Polymorphobacter megasporae: one gene and its partner. Each later gene encodes a partner of the first gene's protein in a complex. Links are inferred from orthologs where the notes say so. Each region holds a gene or a part of one and is shown in the gene's direction. Other genes may lie near its edges.

Region 1 (5,377 bases):
CCGCCTCGTCGCCGGTGAAGCAGCCCGCGGTGTTGGGGAGATACGTCACCTTCTTCGGGTCGATGAAGTCGGTCAGCATCGGCTTGCCGCGATCGGTGACGTTGACCCGGCGGACCGCGACGGTGACGATCTCCGCCCCCGACGCGGCGACGGCGGCGGCGTTCTGGGCATAGTCCTTGTACTTGCCGGTGCCGACGATCAGCCGCGAGGTGAAGCGGCGGCCCGCGACCGTCCAGCCATCGTCGGGTTCGCCGCCATCCGAGCCGCCGCCGACAAAGTGGACGACTTCGAGCTTGTCCCCGGCCCCGAGCGCTTGGCTCGCGAAGGTCGAGCGCGGGACGATGACGAGGTTGCGCTCGACTGCGACCTTGGCGGCATCGAGCGACAGGTCGGCGAGCAGGCCGGCGATCGTCGTGCCGGGGGCGACGTGGCGGGGGTCGCCGTTGAGGGTGATGTCGATCATCGGTGTCACTCGTTGATCGTCATCCCCGCGACGGCGGGGACCCACCCACATAGCCGGGGTGATGGGTCCCCGCCGTCGCGGGGATGACGGGTTGAATGGGAGGTCATATAGTCCCGGGCATGACCGATGCCAGCACCCTCGTCTATGTTCTCAACGGCCCGAACCTCAACCTGCTCGGCAGCCGCGAGCCCGAGGTGTACGGGCACGATACGCTCGACGACATCGCGATGATGCTGGAGGACCGTGCAGCGACGCTTGGTCTCACCATCGACCTGCGCCAGTCGAACCACGAGGGGCACCTGATCGACTGGCTCCATGAGGCGGGGAGCCGCGAAATTCGTGCGGTGATCCTCAACGCGGGCGCGCTGACGCACACCTCGATCGCGCTCCACGATGCGATCAAGGGCGTGCCGGTGCCGGTGATCGAGGTCCATCTGTCGAACCCGCACGCGCGCGAGGAATTCCGCCACAAAAGTTGGATTGCCCCGGTCGCGCGCGCGACGATCGCCGGGCTTGGACCGCTCGGTTACGTGCTTGCGCTGGACGCGGCGGCGACGTTCTGACACTTAAGCCTTCGGGGTAGACCGAGGGTAACCATGACCGATTCCACCGGACCGATGCAGGTCGACACCAAGCTGGTTCGCGAGCTTGCCGAATTACTCGACTCGACACGGCTGACCGAGATCGAGGTCCAGGACGGCGAACGCAAGATTCGCGTCGCCCGCACTCCCGCGCCGGTCGCGGCCGCGCCCATGTATGCCCAAGCTCCGGCAGCAACCGCCGCCGCTCCTGCCGCAGCCGCGTCCGCCGCACCCGAAGCCCCTGCGGTCGACGATGTCCGCAAGCATCCCGGCCTCGTCCGCTCGCCGATCGTCGGCACCGCCTACCTCACCCCCGACCCCGCCAGCCCGCCGTACGTCACCGTCGGCGCGACCGTGAAGGCGGGCCAGACGCTCCTGATCATCGAGGCGATGAAGGTGATGAACCCGATCACCGCGCCCAAGGCTGGGACCGTCGCGCGCATCCTCATCACCAACGAACAGCCGGTCGAATACGACGAGCCGCTGATCGTGATCGAGTAACCGCGGTGTTCAAGAAGATCCTGATCGCCAACCGCGGCGAAATCGCACTCCGCGTCCACCGCGCGGCGCACGACATGGGCATCAAGACCGTCGCGGTCCATTCGACCGCCGACGCCGACGCGATGCACGTCCGCCTCGCCGACGAGGCGATCTGCATCGGACCGCCATCGGCGACCGACAGCTACCTCAACATCCCCAACATCATCTCGGCCGCCGAAGTCGCGCAGGCCGACGCGATCCACCCCGGCTACGGTTTCCTCAGCGAGAACGCGCGCTTTGCCGGGATCGTCGAGGAGCACAACATCGTCTGGATCGGGCCGTCGCCCGACCACATCCGCCAGATGGGCGACAAGGTCGAAGCGAAGCGCACCGCCGCCGCGATCGGCCTGCCGCTAGTTCCCGGCTCCGACGGCGCGGTCGCCGACGCCTCCGAGGGCATCGCGGTGGCGAACAAGATCGGCTACCCGGTGCTGGTCAAGGCAGCGAGCGGCGGCGGTGGACGCGGCATGAAGGTCGTCCCCGATGCCGCCTCGCTCGCCAGCCTGATGGCGCAGGCCAAGGCCGAGGCGAAGGCCGCGTTCGGCGACGACACCGTCTACATCGAGAAATACCTCAGCGAGCCGCGCCATATCGAATTCCAGGTGTTCGGCGATGGGCTGGGCGGCGCGATCCACCTCGGCGAGCGCGACTGCTCGCTCCAGCGGCGCCATCAGAAGATGCTGGAGGAGGCCCCCTCCCCCGCACTCACCGCGACGCAGCGCGCCGAGATGGGCGAAGTCGTCCGCGCCGCCGTCGCCAAGCTCAAGTACCGCGGCGCGGGGACGATGGAGTTCCTGTACGAGGATGGGAAATTCTACTTCATCGAGATGAACACCCGCCTCCAGGTCGAGCATCCGGTGACCGAGGCGATTACGGGCATCGACCTCGTTCGCGAGCAGATCCGAGTCGCGGCGGGCATGCCGCTGTCGGTGACGCAGGACAAGATCCGCTTTGCCGGGCATGCGATCGAGTGCCGGATCAACGCCGAGGACCCCGCGACCTTCGCGCCGTCGCCGGGCCGGGTGATCGACTATCACGCCCCCGGCGGCCCGGGCGTCCGCGTCGATAGCGCGCTGTATGCCGGCTACCGCATCCCGCCGCACTACGACAGCCTGATCGCCAAACTGATCGTCTTCGGCGACGACCGCGAGCAGTGCCGGATGCGGCTGAAGCGCGCGCTCGAGGAATATGTCATCACTGGGGTCAAGACGACGATCCCGCTCCACCAGGCGTTGCTCGACGATCCCGACTTCATCGCCGGGGATTATTCGATCAAGTGGCTCGAACGCTGGCTGGCGCAGCGCGCGGAGGGGTAGGGAACGCCCGCGCCCGGCTGTCGGTTACCGCTCGGCATCACCGCAGGACACAGCACATGCACGTCGGGTTTATCGGCCTTGGGCAAATGGGCTCGGGCATGGCGAAGTCGCTGATCGCGGCGGGACATGCGGTGACAGTGTGGAACCGCGACGTCGCGAAAGCCGAGGCGATCGAAGGCGCGACCATCGCTGCGTCCCCGGCCGAAGCAGCGAAGGCCGGGATCGTCGTGTCGATGCTCGCCGACGACCACGCGGTCGAGGCGGTGACCTTCGGCGCGGACGGCATCCTATCGGCGAGGCCTGACGTCCTCCACATCTCGTGCAGCACCGTCAGCGTCGCGTTGACCGACCGGCTCGACGCAGCGCACCGCGAGGCCGGGCAGCGCTTCGTCTCGGCGCAGGTCCTTGGACGGCCCGATGCGGCGGCGGCAGGCAAGCTGGTGGTCTTCGCCGCCGGGGCCGATGCCGACATTGACACCGCACGCCCGGTGTTTGAAGCGCTCGGGCCGAAGCTGCTGATCATGGGTGCCGAGCCCGGTATGGCGGCGGCGGCGAAGCTCGCGGCGAACTTCGGCATCGCCGCGCTGACCGAGCTGGTCACCGAGGCGATGGCGATCGCAGGTGCGCGCGGGGTCGAGCGCGACGCGATGCTCGACCTGTTCAACGAGACCAACTTCGGCAGCCGGATCATCGGGGCATACGGTGCAATGATCGCCGCGCAGAAGTTCGAGCCGGTCGGCTTCGCGATGCGCCTCGGCCGCAAGGACGTCGCGTTCGGGATCGCCGCCGCCCCTGACGCCGAACTGCCGCTTGCCCGAATGTTGATCGCGCGGATGGACAAGATCATCGCCGACGGCGGCGGGGACCGCGACTGGGCATCGCTCGGCGGACCGCTGGCATGATCCGCTTTGCCCTCGCACTGGCACTGCTCGCCGCCGCTCCCGCAGGTGCCGCGTCGACGCCCGACACGACGACCGTCCGCATCACGACAAGCGACGGTGCGATCGTCGTCGAGCTCGACCGCAAGGATGCTCCGCTGACGACGGCAAACTTCCTCCGCTACGTCGACCAGAAGCGCTTCGACGGCACGACCTTCTACCGCGCGACGAAGGTCGCCCCCGGCATCGGGCTCGTTCAGGGCGGCGTGCGTGGCGACCCCAAGCGCGTCCTGCCGCCGGTCGCGCACGAGCCGACCACGACCACCGGGCTGGCGCATGGCGAGGGAACGATCTCGATGGCACGGACGACTCCCGGGTCGGCACGCGGCGACTTCTTCATCACCACCGGCCCGCTGTCGTCGCTCGACGCGCACCCGCAGGACACCGGAGACAACGCTGGCTTCGCCGCGTTCGGGCATGTCACCGATGGCATGGACGTCGTCCGGCAGATCCTCGACGAGCCGGTCGGCGATACCGGCGTCGGCGTGATGCGCGGCCAGATGCTGGTCAAGCCGGTCAAGATCGTCAGCGTCCGCCGCGAGTAAGGCTTACTTAGTCGCCTCGACGAACCCGGCGACGGCGTCAAGCAGCCCCGGCGCGAGCGGCAACGACGGGTCGCTATACGTCGCGACGTTGGCAGCGCGGTCGAGCGGCGCAGTCTTGAGCACATGGTTCATACCGGGCACGATGACGAGCTTGGCATCGGGCTTCGCCGCCGCAAGCAGACCGGCGTCGCGCTTGCTGATCTGGAGGTCGGTCGCGCCCTGAACGATCAGGACCGGCACGTTCAGCTTCGCCAGCTCCGCCGCCGGATCGAGCGGCAGCCATGAAATCAGGTACGGCTGGACGCTCGGCCGGAACAGCACGAGCAGCTCGGGGGGCGGCGCGGCGACGAGCTTGCCAGCAGATAGGCTGTCGAGCGTCGCTTCGGCGGGGGCGATCAGCGCCGCGGGCATCGCACCCGCATGAAACTGGCGGCGCAAGACGGCAGATGCAGGCTCGCCCGCCCCCGAAATCGACACGACACCCGCAACCGTGGCCTTCTCCGCTGCCATCGTCGCGATCAGCGCGCCCTCGCTGTGCCCGATCAGAACGACCCGGCTAATCCGGGGGTCGGCGGCAAGGGTTGCGGCCCACTTGGCAGCGTCGGCGACATAGGTCCCGAAGCGCAGTGTCGACTCGTCAAGGTTGACGACCTTGCTCTCGCCGATCCCGCGCTTGTCGTAGCGCAGCGAAGCGATGCCCCGCGCTGCCAGCCCTTCGGCGAGCAACTTGAGACTGTTATTCTGGAGCGTCTGGCTGCGGATGTGGCTGTTGCCGTCGCGATCGGTCGGTCCCGACCCGGCAATGAGAACGACGCCCGGGACTTTCGCATCGCCGTCGGGCAGCAGAATCGTGCCGTGGAGCGTCACCGCGCCATCGACGATCGTCACCTCGCGCGGCGTCGCGGCGATGGCCGACGACGCCAGCAGTGAAGCCATGATGATCGCGATTCCCGTGATGTCAAACCGGCGTCCTCCGCGAGAGCGAAAACGGGGG
Region 2 (17,234 bases), 2.3 Mb from region 1 along the record:
TCGCTGACGAGCGTGTCGATCGCGGTGAAGGTCATCAGCGCCTTGCCGTCGGCGTCGACCAGCCGCCAATTGGTGGTCACCCGCGCCGCGTCATCGGGCAGCGGTTCGACCTTGGCAACGACGGCGGTGACCCCCTCGACGCCGCGCGAGTCCCATTCGGCAAGCCGAGCATCGATCCACGCGACGAGTTCCTCGTCGGTCTCAATGAAGGTCGAGCCATCGCTGCGCGCGAGCATCTGCGGCAAGCCCATGACGTCAGCGATGGCGTCGACGTCGCCGGTGTTCCACGCATCGGCGTGCGCCGCGATGAAGGCGGCGATTTCCGCGTCGATGCTCATTCCGGGTTTCCTTGGTCGCGCCGTCCGAGCAGCCGCAGCCGCAGCGCATTCAGCTTGATGAACCCCGCCGCGTCGCGCTGGTCGTAGGCCCCGGCGTCGTCCTCGAAGGTGACGATCTTCGGCGAGTACAGCGACAGCGGCGACTTGCGCCCGACGACGCTGACCGACCCCTTGTACAGCTTGAGCCGCACCGTCCCGGTCACCTTCGCCTGGCTGTTGTCGATCGCCGCCTGGAGCATCTCGCGCTCGGGGGCGAACCAGAAGCCGTTGTAGATCAGCTCGGCATATTGCGGCATCAGCGCGTCCTTGAGGTGCGCCGCGCCGCGATCGAGCGTGATCGATTCGATCCCGCGATGCGCCAGATGCAGGATTGTCCCGCCCGGCGTCTCGTACATCCCGCGCGACTTCATCCCGACGAAGCGGTTCTCGACGAGATCGAGGCGCCCAATGCCATGCTCGCGGCCGAGATCGTTGAGCTTGGCCAACAGCGCTGCCGGGCCGAACCCCTCGCCGTCGACCGCGACCGGATCACCGCGCTCGAAGTCGATCGTGATGTACTGCGGCAGGTCGGGCGCATCCTCGGGGCTGACGGTGCGCGAATAGACATAATCGGGGACCTCGTCCCACGGGTCCTCGAGGACTTTCCCTTCCGAGCTCGTGTGGAGCAAATTGGCGTCGGTCGAGAACGGCGACTCGCCGCGCTTGTCCTTCGACACCGGAATCTGGTGCGCCTCGGCGAAGGCGATCAGCGCCTCGCGGCTGGTCAGGTCCCATTCGCGCCATGGGGCGATAATGCGGATGTCGGGAGCGAGCGCGTAATAGCCGAGTTCGAAGCGGACCTGGTCGTTGCCCTTGCCGGTCGCGCCGTGGCTGACCGCATCGGCCCCGGTCGCGCGGGCGATCTCGATCTGCTTCTTCGCGATCAGCGGGCGCGCGATCGACGTGCCGAGCAGATACTGGCCTTCGTACAGCGCGTTGGCGCGCATCATCGGAAAGACATAGTCGCGGACGAACTCGTCGCGCAGGTCCTCGATGAAGATCTCCTTGACCCCGAGCAGCTTGGCCTTGGCCCGTGCGGGTTCGAGCTCTTCGCCCTGGCCAAGGTCGGCGGTGAAGGTGACGACCTCGCAATTATACGTCTGCTGGAGCCATTTGAGGATGACGCTGGTGTCGAGCCCGCCCGAAAACGCGAGCACGACTTTCTTCACCGGAGCCTTGTCGTCGTTTCGCATCTTCGTTCCTCGGGGCAGCGCGGGCGCACCATAGCGGCGGCTTGCCGCGATGCAACGCGGACGCGGAACACGCGATGGCAGCCGCCGGTTATGCCGCAACGCACCCAAGGAACCGCCGATGGACCCCCAAGTCGCTGCCTGTATCGAAGCCTGTAATCGCGCCCACGGCATCGCGCTCGGGATGGCGATGAATCACTGCCTCGAGACCGGTGGCGACCATGTCGAGCCGAAGCATTTCCGCCTGATGGCCGACTGCGCCGCGATGTGCGCTACCGCCGCCGACTTCATGCTGCGCTCGTCGCAATTCCACGCCGACAGCTGCCGCCTGTGCGCCGATGTCTGCGAAGCCTGCGCCGACAGTTGCGCCAGGCTCGACGGCATGGAGCCGTGCATCGACGCGTGCCGGGCGTGCGCCGCAAGCTGCCGGGCGATGGCGGGCTAACTTACTCGATCGAATGAGGGCGCGACCATTCTCCAACCGCCGGGTCGCTGCGCGAGCACGAAGCGGTGGTACAGCAGCGCTCCAATGATCGTTCCCGCGACGACCAGCTCGCCGGTTCGCCCGGTCTCGGCGTCCTGCCACGTCATCACCGCGAGCACTGCGGTCACAACGAGGCTGACGATGTTCGGGAGCGGGAAGAGCGGCGCGCGATAGGCGTCCCCCTGCCCGGTGACGCCGTGTTGCCGCCCGACCCATGCCGCAGTGTTGAGCAAAGCCCAGTTGGCGATCCCGTTTGCCGCCGACAGCAGCACCAGCATCGGCAGGCCGAGCAGGGTGAAGCCCATCGCCGTCACCCCGACCACGATGGTCGCGACCCATGGCGAGCCGAAGCGCGGATGGATGCTGATCAATGCCCGGTTGATCGGCGCGGCCCAGATCGCGTCGCGCCCCGAGCTCCACAGCCAGCGCCCGTAGCAGATCACCCCGGCCATCACCGCGTTGAAGATCGCCGCGGCAATGCCGAGCTCGATCAGCGTCGCGACGAGCGGGGAGGCGTGCTGCGCGATCAGCGCAGCGAATGGCGAATCGGAGGCGAGCGTCGCGGGCAGGTCGCGCGCGCCGATCGTCAGTGCCAACACCGGCAGCACCATCGTCACGATCGACGCGAGGGTTATGCGGATAACGAGGCGCCCGACGCGGACCGGATCGTGGAGCTCCTCGGCGAAATAGATCGCCTGCCCCGATCCGCTGATTGCCCACGACGCTGCGGATATCGCGACCGCAGCGATGCCGAGCGTGAGGGGAGCCGCCAGTCCGCCGGTGAACGTGACCGGTGCGGTCAAGACCTCGCCAATTCCGCGCGCAGGACTGCCGAGGCCAAGGACGCTGACGAGCGCAAGCGCCGACAGTTCGATCGCGAGGAAGACTCCGGTGATGACGGCGTTAGTCCGGACGTTGAGCACGGCAAGCACCGTCGCCACCGCCAGCGCGGCGATCGCGGTCGGGACGTTGGGCAGGACCGGCGCAACCCCGTGGAGGTAGAGCGCGATCCCGCTTGCGGTGAGCGCGAGCAGGACCGGTGTGCTGAGCATGTCGATCCCGAACTGGACAAACCCCCAGCGCGGACCAAGCGCCTGTCCGATCGTCGCGTAATCACCGCCGGCGAAGGGAAATGCCGACCCGAGCTCGGCCTGCGCGAAGGTGAAGATGAGTGTCAGCAGCCCGCCGACGATGAATGCCAGCGCCGCGCCGGTCCCCGCCTGATGGATGATGTCGGCCCCGGTAATGAACACCGACGCCGCCGGCGACAGCACCGACAGCGTCAGCAGCGACACCGCGACCGGGCCAAGCGTTCGCTTCAGGCCCGGTGCCAACGTCGCCGCCTGTGTCGCCATCCCGTCGTCCCCGCTGCCCGGACACACGGTGGCCCGACCGGCGAGTTCACGTCAATCCCGGCGCGCTGCAGCGAAGGGTCGGCCTATTTGGCGGCGGTAATCTTCGCGGTCAGTTCGGGGACAAGCGTGAACAGGTCGCCGACGAGGCCGATGTCGGCGACCTGGAAGATCGGCGCGTCGTCGTCCTTGTTGATCGCGACGATGATTTTCGAATCCTTCATCCCCGCGAGGTGCTGGATCGCGCCCGAGATGCCGACCGCGACATACAGCTCGGGGGCGACGATCTTGCCGGTCTGGCCGACCTGATAGTCGTTCGGGACATAGCCGGCATCGACCGCGGCACGGCTCGCGCCGAGGGCGGCGCCGAGGCTGTCGGCGAGCGGGTCCATGATCTCGTGGAACTTGTCGCCGCTACCGAGCGCGCGGCCGCCCGAAACGATGATCTTCGCCGCCGTCAGTTCGGGGCGCGCGCTCGTCGTCAGGTCGGCACTGACAAAGCTCGACAGGCCAGCGTCGGGGGTGGCGGTGACCGTCTCGATCGTTGCGCTGCCGCCGGTCGTCGCTGCCTTGGCGAAGGCGGTGCCGCGAACGGTGATGACCTTCTTCGCGTCGGACGACTTGACCGTCGCGATCGCGTTGCCGGCGTAGATCGGGCGGGTAAACGTGTCAGGACCCTCGACCGAAAGGATTTCACTGATCTGGGCGACGTCGAGCGCAGCGGCGACACGCGGCGCGACGTTCTTGCCGCGCGTCGTCGCGGGGGCGACGAAGGCGTCGTAGTTCGCCATCAGCCCGACGATCAGCGGGGCAAGATTTTCCGCGAGCGCGCGGCCGTACGCCGCGTCGTCGGCGAGGACCACCTTGGTCACGCCCGCGACCTTCGCCGCCGCGTCGGCGACCGACTGCGCGCCTTGGCCCGCGACCAGCAAGTGGACGTCGCCGCCGAGCTCGCCGGCGGCGGTCACAGCAGCGAGGGTCGCATCCTTGAGGACGCTGTTGTCGTGTTCGGCCAGAACCAGGACGCTCATCCGATCGCTCCCAAAACCTTCAGCTTGTCGACAAGTTCGTCGACCGTCTTGACCTTGACGCCGGCGGTCCGCTTCGACGGTTCGCTGACCTTCACGACCGTCAGCCGCGGCGTCGGGTCGACGCCGTAATCCGCCGGGGTCTTCGGCTCGATCTTCTTCGCCTTCGCCTTCATGATGTTCGGCAGCGAGGCGTAACGCGGCTCGTTCAGGCGCAGATCGGTGGTGATGATCGCGGGCAGCTTGAGCGACACCGTCTCGGCGCCGCCGTCGACTTCGCGCGCGACGGTGACGTGATCGCCCTCGACGGTGACCTTCGACGCGAAGGTACCCTGCGGCCAATCTAGCAAAGCGGCGAGCATCTGCCCGGTCTGGTTGGCGTCGTCGTCGATCGCCTGCTTGCCGAGGATGATCATCCCGGGCTGCTCCTCCTTGGCGATCGCCGCGAGGATCTTGGCGACCATCAGCGATTCGGTGGTCTGGTCGGTGACGACGAGGATGCCGCGATCGGCGCCCATCGCGAGCGCGGTCCGCAGCGTCTCCTGGCACTGCTGGACGCCGATCGAGACGACGACGATCTCGGTCGCGACGCCCTTTTCCTTGAGGCGGATCGCTTCCTCGACCGCAATTTCGTCGAACGGATTCATGCTCATCTTGACGTTGGCGAGCTCGACGCCAGTGCCGTCGGTCTTGACCCGGACCTTGACGTTATAATCGACGACCCGCTTGACGGGGACGAGAAGCTTCATCGCGTTGGCTTTCCCAAGGAACTTGGCGGTGTCTGTAGGAAACGCAGGCGCGGTCCGTCAATCACGGTTCGATCGCGCCGTCGTCGCGACGCCACAGGTGGAGTGCAAAGCGCGCTGCGTCGTCGGTCCATGCGTCGACGGGATCCCAGCCGGCAGCGCGGGCGAGGAGGCGCGCTTCGTCGAGGGTCCATTTGTAGCTGTTTTCGGTATGGATCGTCTCGCCTGCCGCCATCGTGACCGGCGAGCCGAGGACGGTGAAGCTCGTGTCGCGGACGGCGCGGAGGTGCATCTCGATGCGACCGAGATCGGCGTTGAACGGGGCCCAATGGGTGAAATCATCGACGTCGATGGTGCCGTCGAGCTCGCGGTTGATCCGGTGCAACAGGTTGAGATTGAACGCTGCGGTGACCCCGGCGGCATCATTGTACGCGGCTTCGAGGGTGGCCGAGTCCTTGCGCAGGTCGAGGCCGATGACGAGCCATGATCCCTCGCCGAGCGTGTCGGAGAAGGCGCGGAGCAGGTCGATCGCGGCGGCGGGGGCAAGGTTGCCGAGGGTCGAGCCGGGAAAGAAGCCAAGCTTGGGGCGACCCACGATGCCGGCGGGCAGTTTGAGCGGGCGGGTGAAGTCGGCGGCGAGGGGAAAGACGGGCAATTCCGGCAGCTTGCGCGCGAGATCGGCCGCCGCCATGTCGAGGAATTCGGCCGAGATATCGATCGGGACATAGGCCGAGGCGGCGACGGTGCGCAGCAGCAGCGGGGTCTTGGCCGACGATCCGGAGCCGAATTCGATCACTGCGCGACCCGGGCCGACCGCGGTAGCGATCGCTGCGCCATTGGCGGTGAGGATGCCGACCTCGGTCCGCGTCGGATAATATTCGGGGAGGGCGGTAATCTTCTCAAATAGTTCGGACCCGATCGTGTCGTAGAAAAAGCGCGCGGGGATCGTTTTTTGCGGCTGGGCGAGGCCGGCCAGCACCGCCTCGCCAAAGTCGCCGTCGTCGTCGTCGCGTACGGCCAGATGGAGCATCAGACGTCCTTCGCCAGCCGCAGTCCGGTGAACTGCCAGCGCTGATGGGGATAGAAAAAGTTACGCAAACTCAATCGGCTATGCCCGCGGGGGGTGGCGCACGAGGCGCCGCGGAGGACCATCTGCCCGCTCATGAACTTGCCGTTATACTCGCCGACCGCGCCCGCTTCGGGGCGGAAGCCGGGGTAGGGGAGGAACGCGCTCGCGGTCCAATTCCAGACGTCACCGAACAGCTCGCCGCCGGCGCGCGGGGCGATCGTCCCGGGGCCATCGAGCTGGTTGCCGCTGGTCGGGTCGACCCCCTGCGCGGCGATTTCCCACTCGAACTCGGTCGGCAGCCGCGCGCCTGCCCAAGTCGCGAAAGCGTCGGCTTCATAATGACTTAGGTGGACCACCGGGGCATCGGCGGCGCGCTCGACCCGTCCCGAGAGCGTGAAGCTGGTGCCGTCGTCGAACCAGTAAAGCGGCGCTGCGATCGCCTCGCGCTTGACCCATGCCCAGCCATCGGACAGCCACAATGCCGCGGTCCGGTACCCGCCGTCGGCGATGAACGCGGCCCAGTCGGCGTTGCTGACACAAGCCCCGGCGAGGGCGAACGGGCGAAGCAGCAATTCATGCGCCGGTCCCTCGCAATCGAATGAAAACGCAGGCGAACTTCGTTCCGCACCGACCCGCACAATGCCCGCACGATGCGATGTCCACGCGCGCCCATCGGGCGCAGCCCCGGCCGGCGCGGCCGGCGTCGGCGTATAGACACGCGGTTCGATCGGATTCGCCGAAAACAGGTGGAGGATATCGGTCAGCAGCAGCTCCTGATGCTGCTGCTCGTGAGCAATCGCCAGTTCGATCAGCGTCAGCGCGGCAGGCGGCAGGCGGCCCCATGCGGCATCGAGCGCGGCATCGACATGCGCGCGCCACGCGATGATCTCGGCAAGCGCGGGGCGCGTGATCAAGCCGCGGGCGGCGCGGGGATGCCGCGCGCCGATCGACTCGTAATAGCTGTTGAACAGGAAGTTGAAGCGGTCGTCGAACACGCGGTAGCCGGCGGCTTCGTTCAGAATAAATGTCTCGAGGAACCACGTCGTGTGGGCGAGGTGCCACTTTGCCGGTGACGCGTCGGCCATCGACTGGACGGTCGCGTCGGCGTCCGACAGCGGCGCGGCGAGCGCAACGGTCAGTGCACGCGTCGCCTGGAAGCGATCGCGCAGCATATCGTCCTCAAGTTTCGCCGCCGTTGCCATTGCCCCGTCGCCGGTCCCCTCCTGTTCCGCTGGTTGTAACGCTAACGACCCGCTCCGGGTACCCACAACACGTCGCCGGTGCTGCGATTTGTCACCCGGGCAAGGACGAACAGATGGTCCGATAGCCGGTTGAGGTAGCGGATTGCGGTCGGGTTGATCACCTCGACCAGCGCCGCCGTGACCGCCAGCCGCTCGGCGCGCCGGACGACAGTCCGGGCGAGGTGGAGATGCGCCGCCGCCGCCGTCCCGCCCGGCAGGATGAACGAACTAAGCGGGGCGAGCGTCGCGTTCATCGCGTCGATCTCCGCCTCAAGCCGGTCGACTTGCGATGCGGTCGCGCGGAGCGACTTCGAATCCGCCGCGAAGTCGTCGCCCGGGGTCGCGAGATCGGCGCCGACGTCGAACAGGTCGTTCTGGATGCGCGCGAGCATCGCGTCGGTCTCCGCGTCCGCCGCGAGCCGTACGATCCCGATCACCGAATTCGCCTCGTCGACGGTACCGTAGGCGGCAACGCGAGCGTCGTCCTTCGCCCGGCGCGACCCGTCGGCGAGCCCGGTCGAGCCGTCGTCGCCGGTGCGCGTGTAGATGACGTTGAGTTTCACCATGGTCGTGCTGATCCTGCTCGGATGTACGTCTCGTCACCCCGGCGGAGGCCGGGGCCCATCGTGGTGCAAGCTCCGAATTTCGCGTTGCGGGGTGAGTTGGGCCCCGGCCTGCGCCGGGGTGACGGTAGGGTGATTTGCGCGCTTTGCATCAATGCCGGTTGATCAGGAACAGGATGATGATGAATACGATCGCCAGCGCCTGGAAGCCGACACGGTAGCTCATCAACCGGTTCGACTGGACCCCGGTGACGTCCTTGCCGCGCGCCATGACGATGATGCCGCGCGCGAGCATGCCGAGCGTCGCCAGCGCGGCGGCGATCATCAGGACGATCAGGACTGTCTGCGGCATGAGCTGGGCCTTTGGAGTGTCCAGCTTTAAATGGGCGTGCGCGGTGCGAAACGAAAGGCCATCCGCACAACGTCATTGCCGCAGTAAATCGAGGCAGCTATATCCGGTGCTGTCATACGCACGACACACTTTCTGTTGTAAGGGCGTATCACGGATAGAACGAACGGCCGCAGACGATTTGCGGTCTTGAGTGCGACGAGGCCTGCGAGTCCAACCGGCCGCTCCAGCACGGGAGCAGGCTACGCGCATGTATCATCCCAATCTTCTGTCGCCCCCCGAAGCCTGCCCGGCGCTCGTGCTCAACGCCGATTACACACCATTGTCGTACTACCCGCTCAGCCTGTGGTCGTGGCAGACTGCGATCAAGGCGGCGTTCCTCGAGCGCGTCGATATCGTCGCCGAATATGACCGCGAGATTCGCTCACCCAGCTTCGCGATGAAGCTGCCGTCGGTGATTGCGCTGCGCCAGTATGTCCGCCCGGCGACGCACCCGGCGTTCACCCGCTTCAACCTGTTCCTCCGCGACAAGTTCGCCTGCCAATATTGCGGCGCGCGCGAACGCGAGGACCTGACCTTCGACCATGTCGTCCCGCGCGCCTACGGCGGCCGCACGACATGGGAGAACGTCACCACCGCCTGCGCGCCGTGCAATCTGCGCAAGGGCGGCCGCACCCCGGCGGAGGCGCACATGCAGTTGAACCAGCGCGCGTTCCAACCGAACAATCACCAATTGCAGGAAAACGGCCGGGCATTCCCGCCGCATTTCCTCCACGCGACGTGGCGCGACTATCTGTACTGGGACAGCGAGCTGGAGGCGTAGGACCGACCTGCGCCGACAGCCGCCCGGCCCGCTACAGCAGGCCGAGTGCGCGGAAGCTGGCGTGGCCGGTCTTGCCGATGACGACGTGGTCGTGGACCGACAGGCCGAGGTGCCGTCCCGCCTCGATCACCGACTTGGTCATGGTGATGTCATCGCGGCTCGGGGTTGGATCGCCGCTCGGGTGGTTGTGGACGAGGATCAGCCCCGACGCGCCGAGTTCGAGCGCGCGCTTGACGATCTCGCGCGGATAGACCGGGGCGGCGTTGACGGTGCCGCTGCCCATTGCCTCGTCGCGGATCAGGATATTCCGATTGTTGAGAAAGATGACGCGGAATTCCTCGGTGACGCGATGCGCCATCGCCGCGTGGAGATAATCGGTCAGCGCCTGCCAGCCGGCGAGGACAGGGCGGTCGAGCGCCGCCGCGCGGAGCGACCGCAGCGATGCCGCCTCGACGAACTTCATCGCCGCCGCCCCGCCCGCCGACAGGCCTTCGACGCGCGACAGTTCGGCAGGAGATGCTGCAAGCACTGCGGGGAACGAACCGAATTCGCTCAGCAGGCGCTTCGCCAGCTGCTTGGTATCGCGCCGCGGGATCGCCAGCCCAAGAATATATTCAAGGAGTTCGTAGTCGAGAAAGGCATCGCCGCCGCCTTCGAGCAGCCGGGCCCGGAGTCGTTCGCGGTGCCCCCCCGGGTCGGTGTCAGATGGCGTAGGGGGGATGGCTCAACCCGGCGGGGCTGGTGGTGAACACCTCGCACCCGGTCTCGGTGATCCCCACCGAATGCTCGAACTGCGCCGAAAGCGAGCGGTCGCGCGTCACCGCGGTCCAGCCGTCGTCGAGCAGCTTGACCTCGGGGCGGCCGAGATTGATCATCGGCTCGATCGTGAAGATCATGCCGGGCTGGAGCACCGGGCCTTTGCCCGGACGCCCGACATGGACGACGTTCGGCGCATCGTGGAACACACGCCCGACGCCGTGGCCGCAGAAATCGCGGACGACCGAGCAGCGCTGGCCCTCGGCGAACGACTGGATCGCCCAGCCGATGTCGCCGAACGTCGCGCCCGGCTTGGCGACCGCGATGCCGCGCTGGAGGCATTCCCACGTGATATCGACCAAGCGGCGCGCCTTGAGCGGGACGTCGCCGACGAGATACATCCGGCTGGTGTCGCCGTGCCAGCCGTCGACGACGACGGTGACGTCGATGTTGACGATGTCGCCGTCCTTCAACCGCTTCGCGCCCGGAATTCCGTGGCAGACGACGTGGTTGACGCTGATGCACGAGGCATGGGCGTAGCCGCGGTAGAAGATCGTCGCCGGCACCGACCCGGCGGCCATGACGAATTCGTGAACCATCCGGTCGAGATCGGCGGTCACCGCCTCGGGAACGACGTGGGCGACGAGCATGTCGAGGACGCGTGCGGCGAGCTGCCCGGCGGCGCGCATGCCGACAAAGGCTTCGGGCCCGTGGAGCTTGATCGCGGTCGACGGCTCGTCGAGGATATCGGCAGTGGCGGCGTAGGTCATGGTCACAAGGTAAGCCGCCGGGTGCGACGTGGCAACCACGGCGGCGTTGTCGACACCCGGGGCGGGCTGGGCTAAACCGCGCCCATGTCAACCACCGCCGCTGCCCCCGCCGATCGCATCTACACCGCCGCGCTCGTCGTCATCGGCGACGAGATCCTGTCGGGGCGGACGCAGGACGCGAATACCGCGTATCTGGCGAAGTGGCTCGGGGTCCAGGGCATCCGCCTGCGCGAGGTCCGCGTCGTCGCCGACGACATGGCGGCGATCGCCGATGCGGTGAACGCGCTCCGCGTCGCGCACGACTATCTGTTCACCACCGGCGGCATCGGCCCGACGCATGACGACATCACCGTCGACGCAATTGCCGCCGCATTGGGGGTCGCGGTCGTCCATCATCCGCGCGCCGTCGCGATCCTGACCGAGCATTACGGCGACCGGATCAACGATGCGCGGCTGCGGATGGCGCGGGTTCCCGACGGTGCCGAACTCATCGCCAATCCGCGCACCCAGGCTCCGGGCATCCGCATCGGCAACGTCTTCATCATGGCGGGGGTGCCGGCGATCACCCGGTCGATGCTCGCCTCGCTCGACGGCCAGCTTCCGGGCGGGCTGCCGGTCCTGACGCGGACGATCGCGGCGTGGACGTACGAAAGCCGGGTCGCCGAGCTGCTCGCGAGCGTTGAAAAAGCGCACGACGGCATCCAGATCGGCAGCTACCCATTCTGGCGCGAGGGCAAGACCGGGGCCAATTTCGTGCTGCGCAGCGTTGACCGGATTACGCTCGACACGACGGCGAGCGCGCTGATCGCCGCGCTTGCCGATGAAGGTATCGAGGCAGTCGACGGCGAGCTATGAGGAGAATGCCGCGATGAAGGCCATTAAGTTGATCGGCTTCGGCGCGTTGCTTGCGCTGTTCGTGCTGTTTGCGTTCAACAATTGGACGCGCGTGTCGGTCGACCTGCCCAACGGCTCGATCGTGCTGATCTTCCTGCCGGTAATTGTGCTGGTGTCGATCCTGATCGGCTGGTTGCCGATGCTGCTCGTCCACGTCGCGTCGAAGTCGGCGTGGCGGCGGCGCACGACGCGGGTCGAACGCCTGCTCGACGAGGCGCAGGCGCTGGGGCCGCGCGTCGCCCCGCCGGTCACCGAGCCGATCGTGACGCCGATGCCGTCGAGCTTTCCCCCCGCCGCGTGACCGCCAACCCGATCTACGTCGCGATCGATACGAGTGACCTCGCTGCGGCCGAGGCGCTCGCCCGCGCGGTCGCGCCGCATGTCGGCGGATTGAAGCTCGGCCTGCAGTTCTTCATGGCGCACGGCCCCGACGGGGTTCGCCGGATACAGGCGTTCGGCCTGCCGATCTTCCTCGACGTCAAGCTGCACGACATCGGCAACACCGTTGCCGGGGCAATGACCTCTCTCGCGCCGCTCGGGGTGGCGATCGTCAACGTCCATGCCTCGATCGGGGTCGAGGCGATGAAGGCAGCGCGCGCGGCAATCGGTCCCGAGACGGCGATCATCGCGGTGACCGTGCTGACCAGCTTCGACGACACCGACCTCGCAGCAATCGGTGTTCAGGCACGCGTTCGTGATCAGGTCGCGCATTTCGCCGCGATGGCGCGCACCGCCGGGTTGCAAGGGATCGTCTGCTCAGGGGCCGAAGCGGCTGCGACGCGCGCGGCTTGGCCCGACGCGATGATCGTCGTCCCAGGCGTGCGGCCTGCGGGCGGCGAGCTTGGCGATCAGAAGCGCGTGATGACACCCCATGCCGCCGTCGACGCAGGCGCGTCGATCCTCGTCGTCGGCCGCCCGATCACCGCCGCCACCGATCCCGCCGCCGCCGCCGCCGCGATCGCCGCTTCGCTGTGACCCTCGACATCAAGATCTGCGGGCTGTCGACGCCCGAAGCGATCGACGCCGCCGTCAGTGGAGGCGCGAGCCATGTCGGCTTCGTGTTCTTTGCGGCCTCACCTCGCAATGTCGATCCCGACCGGGCATCGGCGCTCGGCCAGCGGGTGCCGTCGCACATCACCCGCGTCGGCGTGTTCGTCGATCCCGACGATGCCCTGCTCGACCGCACGGCAGCCGGGCTCGACGCGATCCAGTTGCACGGAGGCGAAACCCCAGCGCGCGTCGCCGAGGTCCGCCGCCGCTACGGCCGCCCGGTGTGGCGCGGCATCGGCGTCGCGACGCGCGACGACATCGACGCGGCGGTCGCGGCGTTCGGCGGCACTGCCGACCGATTGCTGTTCGATGCCAAAGCGCCTAGGGGAGCCGCCTTGCCCGGCGGAAACGGCCTGCGCTTCGACTGGCGGCTGCTCGACCGCGTCGGTCGCGCATGCTGGGGCCTGTCGGGCGGGCTCGACGCGGAATCGGTGGCGGAGGCGGTGCGGACCGCGCATCCGTCGCTGGTCGACGTGTCGTCGGGAGTCGAGGACGAGCCGGGAGTGAAGTCGGTGGCGAAGATCAAGGCGTTCATCGCCGCAGCGCGGGCCGCGTAATGGCGACGGCAGCAGTAACCAACGGCCGCCCGAGCCTGCGGACCGGCCCCGACGCGCGCGGGCATTTCGGGGCGTTCGGCGGACGCTATGTCGCCGAGACGCTGATGCCGCTGATCCTCGAACTCGAGGTCGCGTACCGCGCGGCGCAGGCCGATCCGGCGTTCGCCGCCGAGTTCGATTATCTGATGAAGCATTATGTCGGCCGTCCGTCGCCGATGTATTTCGCCGAGCGGCTGACGAACGCCCTCGGTGGGGCGAAGATCTACTTCAAGCGCGACGAGCTCAATCACACCGGCGCGCACAAGATCAACAATTGCATCGGCCAGATGCTGCTCGCCCAGCGGATGGGCAAGACGCGGATCATCGCCGAGACCGGGGCGGGGCAGCACGGCGTCGCCACCGCGACCGTCGCCGCGCGCGCGGGGCTGCCGTGCACGATCTACATGGGCGCGCGCGACATCGCCCGGCAGGCACCGAACGTGTTCCGCATGAAGCTGCTCGGGGCCGAGGTGCGCAGCGTCGAATCGGGGTCGAAGACCTTGAAGGACGCGATGAACGAGGCGCTGCGTGACTGGGTCGCGAACGTCCACGACACCTTCTACATCATCGGCACCGCCGCCGGGCCGCACCCCTATCCCGAACTCGTTCGCGACTTTCAGTCGGTCATCGGCAAGGAAGCGCGCGAGCAGATCGTCGAGGCCGAGGGCCGCCTGCCCGACGTGCTGTGCGCCGCGATCGGCGGCGGATCGAACGCGATCGGGCTGTTCCACCCGTTCCTCGACGACGACGTCCGCATGATCGGGGTCGAGGCGTCGGGTCATGGCCTCGATACGACCGAGCATGCCGCCAGCCTTGCCGGCGGCGTGCCCGGCGTGCTCCACGGCAACAAGACGATGTTGCTGCAGGACGCCGACGGCCAGATCACCGAGGCGCATTCGATCTCGGCGGGGCTCGATTATCCCGGCATCGGTCCTGAGCATGCGTGGCTCCACTCGATCGGGCGCGTTGAATATCAATCCGCGACCGACGCCGAGGCGCTCGCGGCGTTCCAGCAGCTGTGCCTGCTCGAGGGCATCATCCCCGCGCTCGAACCCGCCCACGCGCTCGCTGCAATCCGGCGGTTCGCGCCGGGCATGAGCCGCGACACGATCGTCCTCGCCAACCTGTGCGGGCGCGGCGACAAGGACATCTTTACCGTCGCCGAAGCGCTCGGGACCCAGATGTGAGCGACCGTCTGGCTCGCCGCTTTGCCGCATGCGCCGCGCAGGATCGTGCCGCGCTCGTCACCTTCGTCACCGCGGGCGACCCCGATCTCGACCGGGGACCGAGCATCCTCGCCGCGCTCGTTGCCGGTGGCGCCGACATCATCGAGCTCGGCATGCCGTTCACCGACCCGATGGCCGACGGTCCGGCGATCCAGGCGGGCAATATCCGCAGCCTGATCGCGGGGACGACGCTGCGCGGCGTGCTGGCGATGGTCCGCGCCTTCCGGGCGACCGACACCGCGACGCCGCTGATCCTGATGGGCTATTTCAATCCGATCCTCGCCTATGGAGTCGAGGCGTTCGCCGCGGATGCCGCCGCCGCTGGGCTCGACGGGACGATCGTCGTCGACCTGCCGCCCGAGGAGGACGCCGAACTCGCGCCGATGCTGACGGGGCACGGCCTCCATAATGTCCGGCTGGCGACACCGACGACCGATGCGGCGCGACTGCCGACGGTCCTGTCGGGGGCGTCGGGGTTCGTCTATTACGTCGCGGTCGCGGGCGTTACCGGCACCGCATCCGCCGCCGACGCCGACATCGCCAGCGCGGTCGCGCGGCTGAAGGCGGCGACGAGCCTGCCGATCGCGGTCGGCTTCGGCATCAAGACTCCCGCTCAGGCCGCCGCGGTCGGGCTCCATGCCGACGGCGTCGTCGTCGGCTCGGCGCTCGTGTCGCTGATCGGCGCGGCCGCCGAAACCCGCGCCAACGACCTTCCCGAACAGGTCGAAGCCTTTGTCCGCGGGCTTGCCGACGCTGTCCGCACCGCGCGTATCAGGACCGCCGCATGAGCTGGTTGACCCGCATCCGGCCGCGCCTGACGGCGATGCTGACCCGGCGCGAGACGCCTGAGAACCTGTGGCGGAAGTGCGCCAAGTGCGGCGCAATGCTGTACATCAAGGACTTCGAGGAAACGCTGGGCGTCTGCCCGCGCTGCGGTCACCACGAGCGGATCGACCCGACGACGCGTTTCCACCAGATTTTTGACGGCGATTACAAGCGGCTCGACGTCGCCAAGGTGCCCGAGGACCCGCTCAAGTTCCGCGACCAGAAGCGCTACGTCGATCGGCTCAAGACCGCGCGGGCCAACACCGGCGAGCCCGAGGCGATGGTCGTCGCGACCGGCACGATCGGCGGCGAGGTCGCGGTCGTCGCGGTGCAGAACTTCGCCTTCATGGGCGGGTCGATGGGCCTGGGCGTCGGCGAGGCGTTCCTGTCGGGGGCGATGGCGGCGGTCAAGGCGAAGTGCCCGTTCGTGATCTTCACCGCAGCCGGCGGCGCGCGGATGCAGGAGGGCATCCTCAGCCTAATGCAGATGCCGCGGACGACGGTCGCGATTGCCGAACTGCGCGAGGCGGGGCTGCCGTACATCGTCGTGATGACCGACCCGACCACCGGCGGCGTCACCGCGAGCTACGCAATGCTCGGCGATATCCAGATGTCGGAGCCCGGCGCGTTGATCGGTTTCGCCGGACAGCGGGTGATCGAGCAGACGATCCGCGAGAAATTGCCCGAAGGCTTCCAGCGCGCCGAATATTTGCTCGACCACGGCATGCTCGACATGGTCGTCCACCGGAAGGACCTCAAGGCGACGCTCGCCCGGCTGATCGGACTGTTGATGCGGCAGCGCGTGACGCCCCCCGTCGCTCCCGCGGCCTGATCCGGGGCAGGGGGCAATGGAGGCGGCGCGGTCCGACAACCCGGTGCTCGATGCGCTGCTCGCGGCGGCGTTCAAGCTCCATCCGGCGACGATCGACCTCGCGCTCGGGCGGCTCGAACGCCTGCTCGGGCGGCTCGGCAACCCGCATCTCAAGCTGCCGCCGGTGTTCCATGTCGCCGGAACCAACGGCAAGGGGTCGACCGTCGCGTTCCTGCGTGCCGGGCTCGAGGCGTCGGGGCGGCGGGTCCATGTCTATACCTCGCCGCATCTGGTCCGCTTCAACGAGCGGATACGGCTCGGCGGGGCGATCATCGACGATGCGACGCTGATCACGACGCTGCGCGACGTTCTCGACACCAACGGCTCGGCGGCGATCACCTTTTTCGAGCTGACCACCGCGGTCGCCTTCCTCGCCTTCGCCCGCTCGCCCGCCGACGCGGCGGTGATCGAGGTCGGCATGGGCGGGCGGCTCGATGCGACCAACGTCGTTACGCCGGTCGTCACCGGCATCGCCGCGCTCGGCCTCGACCACCAGCCGTGGCTCGGCAATTCGATCCTCGACATCGCCGGGGAGAAGGCCGGAATCGCCAAGCGCGGCGTGCCGCTGCTGCTGTCGCGCTATCCCAAGGCGGTCACCGCGCGGATCGCCGAGGTCGCCGGGCTGGCGGGGGCGAAGCTTCGCATCCGCGGCGACGACTGGGACGCGGCGCTGTACGAGGGCGCGCTCCACTACCGCGATATCGACGGCAAGCTCGCGCTGCCGCTGCCCCGGCTGACCGGCGCGCACCAGCTCGACAATGCCGCGCTGGCGGTGGCGATGCTGCGCCACCAGAACGCGGTGCCGGTGCCCGATAGCGCGCTGCGTGCAGGGATGGGCTGGGCCGAATGGCCGGCGCGGCTGCAACGGCTCGACCGCGGGCCGCTCGTGGCGACGCTGCCGGCGGGGAGCGAGGCTTGGCTCGACGGCGGGCACAACCCGTCGGCGGGGCGGGTTATCGCCGATGCCTTCCGCGGCCATCCGCTCGCTGAACGTCCGTTCTATCTTGTCGTCGGCATGCTCGAT

Evidence for each region.
Region 2: the proteins of accB (region 1) and accD are in contact, whole or in part, in a solved structure (PDB 8UXZ), measured with the Escherichia coli proteins. The link is inferred for Polymorphobacter megasporae from one-to-one orthologs.

What each region holds. Positions count from the first base shown.
Region 1 is NZ_CP081848.1:3,715,604-3,720,980, forward strand. Bases 1-2,802 are described here. They hold accB (acetyl-CoA carboxylase biotin carboxyl carrier protein), read left to right. Parts: upstream 1-1,059; coding sequence 1,060-1,545; downstream 1,546-2,802. Other genes in these bases: thiS (sulfur carrier protein ThiS), read right to left, coding at 1-463; aroQ (type II 3-dehydroquinate dehydratase), read left to right, coding at 583-1,026; accC (acetyl-CoA carboxylase biotin carboxylase subunit), read left to right, coding at 1,551-2,802. Also shown: more of accC, read left to right, coding at 2,803-2,900; KTC28_RS17305 (NAD(P)-dependent oxidoreductase), read left to right, coding at 2,957-3,802; KTC28_RS17310 (peptidylprolyl isomerase), read left to right, coding at 3,799-4,383; KTC28_RS17315 (alpha/beta hydrolase), read right to left, coding at 4,387-5,319. UniProt on the Escherichia coli protein: This protein is a component of the acetyl coenzyme A carboxylase complex; first, biotin carboxylase catalyzes the carboxylation of the carrier protein and then the transcarboxylase transfers the carboxyl group to form malonyl-CoA.
Region 2 is NZ_CP081848.1:1,428,731-1,445,964, forward strand. The notes cover bases 14,236-17,234. They hold accD (acetyl-CoA carboxylase, carboxyltransferase subunit beta), read left to right. Parts: upstream 14,236-15,298; coding sequence 15,299-16,171; downstream 16,172-17,234. Other genes in these bases: trpB (tryptophan synthase subunit beta), read left to right, coding at 14,236-14,475; trpA (tryptophan synthase subunit alpha), read left to right, coding at 14,472-15,302; KTC28_RS06800 (bifunctional folylpolyglutamate synthase/dihydrofolate synthase), read left to right, coding at 16,188-17,234. Also shown: KTC28_RS06700 (DUF6841 family protein), read right to left, coding at 1-338; KTC28_RS06705 (argininosuccinate synthase), read right to left, coding at 335-1,570; KTC28_RS06710 (four-helix bundle copper-binding protein), read left to right, coding at 1,689-2,012; KTC28_RS06715 (APC family permease), read right to left, coding at 2,009-3,406; KTC28_RS06720 (electron transfer flavoprotein subunit alpha/FixB family protein), read right to left, coding at 3,490-4,434; KTC28_RS06725 (electron transfer flavoprotein subunit beta/FixA family protein), read right to left, coding at 4,431-5,180; egtD (L-histidine N(alpha)-methyltransferase), read right to left, coding at 5,242-6,207; ergothioneine biosynthesis protein EgtB, read right to left, coding at 6,207-7,448; KTC28_RS06740 (cob(I)yrinic acid a,c-diamide adenosyltransferase), read right to left, coding at 7,490-8,053; KTC28_RS06745 (twin transmembrane helix small protein), read right to left, coding at 8,202-8,402; KTC28_RS06750 (HNH endonuclease), read left to right, coding at 8,650-9,222; RadC family protein, read right to left, coding at 9,254-9,943; map (type I methionyl aminopeptidase), read right to left, coding at 9,924-10,748; KTC28_RS06765 (competence/damage-inducible protein A), read left to right, coding at 10,833-11,603; KTC28_RS06770 (hypothetical protein), read left to right, coding at 11,617-11,943; pyrF (orotidine-5'-phosphate decarboxylase), read left to right, coding at 11,940-12,617; and 3 more genes.